DNA from 2 places in the Comamonas sp. MYb21 genome. Region 1 is predicted to be linked to the other one. Evidence: predicted binding sites of a transcription regulator. Region 1 holds the regulator's gene; the other holds the start of a gene.
What was found. Region 1 encodes LexA, which represses DNA repair genes until DNA is damaged. Its sites were predicted from a motif close to ACTGTATNNNNATACAGT; they were not measured.
Positions count from the first base shown of each region.

Region 1 (4,662 bases):
GCCTGATGCGGTAGCTGCTGCAGTGGATGGCGCCAGAGATGCGCTGCGCGAGCAGCTGGCCCCATTCAAGCAGCAGGCGCTGGAGGCTTTGGCTACTGCGCGCTGACAGGACGGGTGGCTGGCGCAAGTGGGCCGCAGACAGCGATGGCTGGCAGCGCGGGCTGCCGAGCACGCGGGCCTTGCGCCACCACGGCCTGGTCTGGCCTGGGCGTCAGGAAGGGGGGCTGCTGGACTGGGCAGCCCTGAGCCGCTGTTGCAACTGCCTTGCACATTGCCCGGAATTTCTCAGCGCCGTTCTGGAATCCCTCCGGTCGGCCACACCTGGTCGGCCACACCTAGCCGGCCGCACCTGGTCGGCCACACCTAGCCGGTCGCACCTAGCCGGCCGCACCAACTGGCACATCGGGTCGTCTGTGGCATGGTGACGGGTCGGGAACACCGAGCCCCATGCCCAAACCCTTGGCCCGCCTGGCTCTGTTTGCAGCTTTCAACGCATGCTGGCGGCCAGACTTGATGCCCGCCTGGGCACCGGCTTAGACCGCGTGCAGATGTTCCAGCCGTTCCAGGCGTTCGAGCTCGGCACAGATATCGGCCATGCTGCCCGACATGGCCCAGCGCATACCCTTTTGGCGGTGCAGGCTGGCCGGTTGGGCCCAGTACATCTTGATGGGGGCATCGTTGGCGGCCTGGGCGCTGCAGCGCTGCACTGACAGGAAGGGGCGGGTGTGGGACTGTGCGCCTACCGAGAGGCGGCGGCGCGCAGCGGGTTTGCGCGGCAGGCGGATGCGGTCGATGGGGCGCTGTGCGGGGGCCTCATCGGCAGGGCTGTCTGCGTGGGGCGTTTCTACGCCGGACGTGTCCACGCGGGACGTATCCACGCCGGACATGTTCAGGCCCTGGCCCTCGAGCAAGCTCAGCTGCTGGGCGGCGCCACGCTGTACAGCGGCAGAGGACGCGGTGGCAAAGCAGTGCACCTGGGCGGCGAGCTGGCCGTCATTGGCGGCGCCATGGCCGGGTCGGCGGCGGTTGCTGCGCACAATGGCACGCTGGATGGACTGGAACCAGGGCAGGCCAGCGACGAGGGAAAAGGGCGCAAGCGCGCGCAATGCATCTGCTACAAGCATAGGAAACTCCTTGGTATACGGGTAACAGCAGGATTGCGCAGGGCGAGCGCATCCCCCAGGGTTGTGGGCCAAGAGCCCACAACGCCCGCTACCTGGGGTTGCGCAGAAAAGGGAGGGCCGAAGTGGCCGGAAGGGCCGCTAGGCCTAGTTCAGCATCGTGTTGCGGATCAGGCCCACGGCAATGCCTTCGATCTCAAAGGGCTCGCCGGGCTGCACGATGATGGGCAGGTAATCCGGGTTTTCGGCCAGCAACTCAATGCCGTCCTTGGTGCGCTGCAGGCGCTTGACGGTGACGTCATCGCCCAGGCGCGCCACAATGATCTGGCCGTTGCGGGCCTCGCGCGTGGCTTTGACGGCCAGCAGATCGCCGTCGATGATGCCAACATCGCGCATCGACATACCGCGCACCTTGAGCAGGTAATCGGGCTGCTGCTGGAACAGGCCGCCCTCCACGGTATAGGTTTGGTCGACATGCTCTTGCGCCAGGATGGGCGAGCCGGCCGAGACGCGGCCGATCAGCGGCAGCGCCAGCTGGGCGAGCTCTTGCACCACGCGGCCGAGGCCAGCGGCGGCATTGGACACGCCTGCCAGCGGTGAGGAGAAGCGCGTGCCCCGAGCGGCATTGATGGAGCGCACGGTATCGCTTTGCAGGCGAATCCCCCGGGAGGTGCCGCTGACCAGCTCGATCACGCCCTTGCGGGCCAGCGCCTTGAGGTGGTCTTCTGCCGAATTGGCCGATTTGAAGCCCAGCTTGCTGGCAATCTCGGCGCGCGTTGGCGGGGCGCCGGTGCGCGAAATGGCGGTCTGGATCAGGTCCAGAATTTCTTGTTGGCGCGCGGTCAGTTTGGGATGGTCTCGCATAAGATCTCCGTGTGATCTGCGGTGCCGGGCAGAAGCAAAGCCACTGTGCATCCCAACACCTGTATATCAATCCAGTACCTGTATTTTTAACCAGTTTTTTGCAGGAGGCAAGCCTTGCAGCCAAAAATTTTGATCATCGGCACCGGCGGCACCATTGCCGGCATGGCCGATGACGCCGAGAAACCCGGCCAATACCGCGCAGCCCAACTGTCCATTGCGGCCTTGCTGGCGGGTGTGAGCGGTATCGAGACAGCTGCGGCAGGCCCGCTGGATGCGGTGCAGATAGCGCAAATTGATAGCAAGGACATGAATGACGAGGTCTGGCATGCGCTGCTCAAGCGCTGCGATGCGGCCATGCGCGATGAGACCGTGCGCGCTGTTGTTATCACCCACGGAACCGATACGCTCGAAGAGACGGCCTGGTTCCTGCACTGCGTTTTAGGACGCCTGGCCAAGCCCGTGGTGCTGACCTGCGCCATGCGCCCGGCCAATGCGCTGATGCCCGATGGCCCGCAAAACCTCAAGGATGCCGTGGCCGCCGCAGCGGCGCTGGATGCGGATGGCCAACCGCTGCTGCGGGAGGTAGTGGCCGTGACGGGCGGCGGCGAGCTGCACAGCGCGCGCTGGCTGCAAAAGCTGCATCCGCACCGCTTGCTGGCCTTTTCATCGGGCGAGCAGGGCCCCTTGGGCTGGGTGGATGGCGTGACCGTGCGCCTGCGCCAGGGCTATGCGCCGCAGGCACCAGGCGCAGCGGACGGCTACAGCGGCAGCCAGTGGCTGGCCGCCTTGCCAGTACCGGCCAGCCAGCCCTGGCCTTGGGTGGAGATCGTCACCAGCCACGCGGGACTGCGCCCGGGGCTGGTGGAGGCGCTACAGGCACAGGGCATCGACGGCCTGGTGGTGGCGACCACCGGCAATGGCACCGTGCATCAGGTGCTGCTGGAGGCCATGGTGCGTGCACGCCAGCAAGGTTTGCCGGTATGGCGCAGCAGCCGCTGCAGCGATGGGGTGATCAGCGATGCGGTATTACCCGGGGTGGCCGATCTGCAAAAAGACTTGGCGGTGGCCTTGACGCCCTACAAATGCCGGGTGAGTTTGCAGCTGGCGCTGGTGCAGGCACAGACCCAAGCCAAGGGTTAGCGCAGGTACCGAAGGCCTGCTTGCTGATGACGGGGACAGGCATAAAAAAGCCACTGTCGCAAGACAGTGGCGGTGCGGATAAGTCCGAGCGACTTATCAGGCCTGCAGCGCGGCAATGGCGCGTTGCGTGATCTCTTCGACCGAGCCCATGCCGCTGATGGCGCGGTATTTGGGGGCTGCGGCCGGGTCTTGGGCGGCCCAGCTGCTGTAGTAGTCCACCAAGGGGCGGGTCTGGTTGCTGTAGACGTCCAGGCGCTTCTTGACGGTTTCTTCCTTGTCGTCTTCGCGCTGCACCAGGGCTTCGCCCGTCACATCGTCCAGGCCTTCGGTCTTTGGCGGGTTGAACTTGACGTGGTAGGTACGGCCGGAAGCGGGGTGGCTGCGGCGGCCGCTCATGCGCTCGATGATGGCTTCAAACGGCACATCGATCTCCAGCACATAGTCGAGCTTGACGCCAGCGGCCTTCATCGCGTCGGCCTGGGGGATGGTGCGGGGGAAGCCGTCAAACAGGAAGCCATTGGCGCAGTCGGCCTGGGCGATACGTTCCTTGACCAGATTGATGATCAGATCGTCACTGACCAGCTGGCCGGCGTCCATCACGGCCTTGGCCTGCAGGCCTAGCGGCGTGCCAGCCTTCACGGCGGCGCGCAGCATGTCGCCGGTGGAAATCTGCGGAATACCGTATTTTTGGCAGATGAAGGCAGCTTGCGTACCTTTGCCGGCGCCGGGTGCTCCCAAAAGAATTAATTTCATGACGGTCCTTGGAGAATAAAAAACTTGCACGGCAAAAGCGGGCACTAAAGCCCGCTTTTACACAAAAAAACTGGGCTTGAGCATATCACGCATCAGGGGATTGTCAGCGAACTGGCGCCAATACCGTGTCTCGGCTGCGCAAGACAGGCATGCTGCGCCTTTTAGCTTACCGTGTGCTTGCATCGGTGGCCGTTGCGGTGCAGGGCAGGCACGCGGGTTACATCACCGCGCCCAGCAGCTGGCGCACGCGCACCAGGTCTTCGGGCGTATCAACGCCCGAGCCGGGGATCTGCCGCGTCACATGCACGGCGATGCGGTGGCCATGCCAGATCGCGCGCAGCTGCTCGAGCATCTCGATCTGCTCGGTTGGGGCCTGGCTGAGCGTGGGGAAGGTATGCAAAAACTGGGCGCGGTAGCTGTAGATGCCCATATGGTGCAGCGGCGCAAAACCGGGCGTGCCGGTGGTGCCGGGGTTCTTCCACCAGGCGACATTGACAAAATCACGACCCCAGGGGATGGGCGCGCGGCTGAAATAGCTGGCCAGGCCCTGGGCATCGAGCACCACCTTGACGACATTGGGGCTGAGCAGCGACTCCAGATCAGCGATTGGGTGCGCGACGGTGCCCATGCTGGCCTCGGGCCGCTCGCTGAGCAGCGCTGCGACCGCATCGATCAGCGCCGGCGCGATCAAGGGCTCGTCGCCTTGCACATTGACCACGATGTCATCACCACCCAATTGCAGCAGGCTGCAGGCCTCGGCCAGGCGGTCGCTGCCACTGGGGTG
Region 1 is NZ_JBBGZC010000020.1:35,546-40,207, forward strand. It holds gene WH367_RS23255 (FMN-dependent NADH-azoreductase) at 1-106, shown strand, start outside; gene WH367_RS23260 (hypothetical protein) at 534-1,124, opposite strand; gene lexA (transcriptional repressor LexA) at 1,269-1,985, opposite strand; gene WH367_RS23270 (asparaginase) at 2,100-3,125, shown strand; gene adk (adenylate kinase) at 3,222-3,878, opposite strand; gene kdsB (3-deoxy-manno-octulosonate cytidylyltransferase) at 4,096-4,662, opposite strand, start outside.

Region 2 (4,662 bases), on a different contig from region 1:
GTTTGGCCGTTGCAGCCAGCCCGGCCCTTGCCGCCTATCCGGACAAGCCCATCAAGCTGATCGTGCCGTTTCCGCCCGGCCAGGCCACCGATATCTTTGCCCGAGCGCTGGCCGACAAGCTGGGGCAGAAGCTCGGCCAGCCGCTGGTGGTAGAGAACAAAGCCGGCGCGGGCAGCAATATCGGCTCCGAGCAGGTGGCGCGCAGCGCGGCCGACGGCTACACCTTGCTGGTCGCGGGCAGCGCGATGGCGGTGAACCAGACCCTGTACAAAAAGGTGAACTTCGATCCCCGAGTGGACCTGGTCGGCATCAGCTTGATCGCCAAGGTGCCCCTGGTCTTTCTGGCCAACCCGGCCAGTGGCATCAAAAGCATGAACGACCTGGTCGCCAAGGCCCGCGCAGAGCCGGGCAAGCTGAGCTATGCCAGCGCCGGCATTGGCGGCACCCAGCATTTGAGCGCGGAGATGGTCAAGGCCCGCGCGGCGCTGCAGATCGAACATATTCCCTACAAAGGCAGCGGCCCGGCCCAGGCGGATTTTCTGGGCAACCAGGTGCCGCTGATGGTCGATTCGGTCACCGCCGCATTGGCCAATATCCAGGCCGGCAAGGCCGTGCCGCTGGGCGTGACGTCTGCCACACGCTCCAGCCAGCTGCCCCAGGTGCCCACGATTGCTGAATCGGGCCTGCCGGAGTTCAAGGGCTTTGAGGCCGTGGGCTGGCTGGGCCTGATGGCTCCCAAGGGCACGCCCAAAGCCATTGTCGACAAGCTGAACCAAGAGACGGTGGCCATCCTCAGCAGCCCCGAGATGCAGAAGTTCATCCGCGACCGGGGCTCCGAGCCTGCACCGACCAGCGGCCCGGAGATGGACCGCTTTGTGGCCAGCGAAATTGTCGAATGGGGCAAGGCGGTCAAGCAGTCGGGCGCGACGGTGGAATAGGGCCACCAACGGGGATCGCAGCCAGAGTCCTTACGCGCCACCGACCATGTCGCCCAGGCGTCGCGGCGCCTGGCGGCGCTTTTCTACACTCTTTGTCGCCTATAGACCGAAATGGAGACAAAGATATGGTGTTGACGCGCAGAAGCATGCTGCAAGCGGGGGCTGCCACGGCAGCCGGTGCATGGATGGGGGCGGGCGCATCGCTGGCCCATGCCAGCAAGACCTTTCCCACCCGGGCGATCAAGCTGGTAGTGGCTTTTCCGGCCGGTGGGCCGACCGATCTGACGATGCGCCAACTGGCCGAGAACGCCGCCAAGGTGCTGGGCCAGCCGATTGTGGTGGAGAACCGCCCTGGCGCTGCTGGCTCGCTGCCCGCAACCCAGCTGCAGAACACGGCAGCGGATGGCTACACCATCGCCCAGCTGCCGATGAGCGTGATGCGCCTGCCCTTTACCACCGGCCTCAAATGGAACCCGGTCGAAGACCTGAGCTACATCATCAATGTCACCGGCTATGCGTTCTGCATGGTGGCCAGCACCCAGTCCGGCCTCAAGAGCTGGCAGGATGTGGTGGCCTGGGCCAAGGCCAACCCGGGCAAGCTGACCTTGGGCAATACCGGCACCTACACCTCCCCCCATGTCACCTCGGCCATCATTGCGCAGCAGCTGGGCCTGGATGTTGTGCATGTGCCCTACAAGGGCTCGTCCGAGCTGATGCGCGCCACGATGGCGGGCGAGGTGATGGTCGCGGCAGACACCAGCGCCGTCATCCCCTATGTGGACCAGGGTCGCATGGTCGCCTTGAACGTCTGGACCGAAAAGCGCCTGCCCACCTTGCCCAACACCCCCACCTTGATCGAGCTGGGCCTGCCAACCACGCAGTACTCGCCCTTTGGCCTGGTGGGCCCCAAGGGCATGCCGGCTGATGTGCAAGCCGCCTTGCACAAAGCCTTCAAGCAAGCGATGGAGATGGAAAGCTACCAGGCCATGCTGCAGCGCTTTGAGATGCTGCCGATCTACATGAACAGCGCCGATTACAAGAAGTTTGCCGCCGAGTCCACCGTCAAGGAAAAGGCCGTGCTGGCCAAGCTGGGGCCGCAGGCTTGATCCAGCGTTGATGGCCAAATGGCGCTGAGACGGTATTGGTTTTGGAGATAACTGTATTTATATACAGTATTTGCAAGAATCTACCTTTAACCGGCCCACGCCTCCAGACGTCCCAGAGGGGCGCTTCCCCAAGCGGGATCGCGCCCGCACTGGCGAAGCTGTGGGGGTTTTGCTAGAATACTGTATATATACACAGTATCTATGCAAACCCTCGCCAAACTTCAGATCCTGGCCGATGCCGCCAAATACGATGCCAGCTGCGCATCGAGCGGCAGCAAGCCCCGCAACTCCCTGGGCGGCAAGGGGATGGGCTCGACTGAGGGCATGGGCATCTGCCACAGCTATACGCCCGATGGCCGCTGCGTCTCGCTGCTCAAGATTCTGCTGACGAACTTCTGCATCTACGACTGCCGCTACTGCATCAACCGCAAAAGCTCCAATGTGCAACGCGCCCGCTTTAGCGCGGCCGAGGTGGTGGCGCTAACCCTGGACTTTTACCGCCGCAACTGTATAGAGGGCCTGTTTTTGTCGAGCGGCATCATCCAGTCGTCGGACTACACGATGGAGCAGCTGGTGGAGGTGGCCCGCAGCCTGCGCGAGGACCATGATTTTCGCGGCTATATCCACCTCAAGACGATTCCGGATGCTGCCCCTGAGTTGCTGGCCATGGCGGGCCGCTATGCGGACCGGCTCAGCATCAATATCGAGCTGCCCACGCAGCAGGGCCTGCAGCAATTGGCGCCCGAGAAGGATGCCGTTGGCATTGCCTCGGCCATGCACCAGGTGGCAGAACATATCGAGGTCGCTCGGCAGCAGACGCAAGACCAGCAGGGCAGCAAGCTGGTATCGCTGCCCCGCCAGCGCCAGGCGGCCCGCGCGGCTGCGCCCAGCTATGCGCCGGCGGGCCAAAGCACGCAGATGATTGTCGGCGCCGACAGCGCCAATGATGCGACCATCTTGCTCACCAGCAGCGCGCTCTACACCGGCCAGCGCCTGCGCCGGGTCTACTACTCGGCCTTCAGCCCCATCCCCGATGCCTCGTCCGATCTGCCACTGCAGGCACCGCCACTGATCCGCGAGCACCGGCTCTACCAGGCCGATTGGCTGATGCGCTTCTACGGCTTTAGCCCGGCAGAAATTACCGCACCAGCGGCCGGCGGCATGCTCGATCTGGAGCTAGACCCCAAGCTCGCCTGGGCGCTGTCGCAGCGCCAGCATTTCCCCGTGGATTTGAACCGTGCGGCCAAGTCCTGGCTGCTGCGGGTGCCGGGCTTGGGCGTCGGCAGTGTCGAACGTCTGCTGGCCGCCCGCCGGGTGCGCCGGCTGCGGCTGGCCGATCTGCAGCAGCTGCGTGTGGCCACCAGCAAGGTGCTGCCTTTTGTCGAGCTCGACGACTACCACCCGCCGCTGGCCATGCTCGACAGCCCGAGCTTGCGCCAACAGCTGCTGGCCCAGATGGGGCAGGGCGCCGTGCAGCGCAGGCACAGCGGCATGCAGTTGGCGGCTGCGGCGCAGATAGCCCTGTTTTGAGGAGGCCAGGCATGCAGGCAGAGAACGACAGCTTGACGGTGATGTTGGACGCACCGGATGACTTTGCCGGCTTCCGCCAAGCGGCGCGGGTATTGCTGGCCCTGGGCGCAGCGCCCGAGCTGGTGCACTGGCGCTGGTCGGATACGTTGGCCACCCAGGCCGAGGATGGTGATTTGTTTGCGGATGCTGGGGCAGCCCATGCTGCGGCAGCCGATGCTGCGGCAGCCGATGCTGGGGCAGCCCATACTGCTGCCGATGCTAGTACCGATGCCCCAGCCCGCGTTATCACCCCCGATGCGCTGGACCGTTTGGCCATCGCACCCGGCCAGCCGGTGCATATCCGCAAACCCCAGCTGGCCGTGCTGCGCCATGCCTGCTGCCACCGCAACCCGGGACGCTTTATGCTGTGCTACCGCTGGCTGTGGCGGCTGCAGGCCATGCCCAGCCTGGCGGGCGATGCGCTGGATGCCGATTGGCGCGAGATTGAGCGCCTGGCCCGTGCGGTGGGGCGCGAGATCCACAAGATGCATGCCTTTGTTCGCTTTCGGCCCGCGCAGGACGAGAAGGGCGCGCCGCTGCATGTGGCCTGGTTCGAGCCCGAGCACCACATCGTGCGCGCCGCCTCGGGCTTTTTCAGGGAGCGCTTTAGCAATATGCGCTGGGCGATTCTGACGCCGGACTGCAGCGTGCTCTGGGACCAGGAATGCCTGCAATGGGGGCCTGGCGCCACGCAAGCCCAGGCACCGGGCCCCGATGCGGGCGAAGCGCTGTGGTTGGCCTATTACCAATCGACCTTCAACCCGGCGCGCCTCAAGGAGCAGGCCATGCTGCGCGAGATGCCGCGCCGCTACTGGAAGAACCTGCCCGAGACGCAGCTGATCAGCGGCCTGGTCACAGGTGCGCGCAGCCGCACCGGGCTGATGCTGGCGGCGCAGCCAGCCGCTGAGCGCGCCTGATCAGGCCTGCGGATCTGCAAGATCAGTGCAGCGAGACGTCTTCTCGGCGCACATGGTCATTGGCCGTGCCCGTGGGGCGGCTGGACCAGTAACCGGCCAGCAGCGAGCCCGATATGTTGTGCCAGACCGAGA
Region 2 is NZ_JBBGZC010000004.1:265,715-270,376, reverse strand. It holds gene WH367_RS07925 (tripartite tricarboxylate transporter substrate binding protein) at 1-938, shown strand, start outside; gene WH367_RS07920 (tripartite tricarboxylate transporter substrate binding protein) at 1,064-2,044, shown strand; gene WH367_RS07915 (putative DNA modification/repair radical SAM protein) at 2,246-3,574, shown strand; gene WH367_RS07910 (TIGR03915 family putative DNA repair protein) at 3,586-4,530, shown strand; gene panS (ketopantoate/pantoate/pantothenate transporter PanS) at 4,553-4,662, opposite strand, start outside.
Region 2: a site for LexA is predicted at 2,095-2,112, ahead of WH367_RS07915 (putative DNA modification/repair radical SAM protein). Genes of this name have one in related genera too.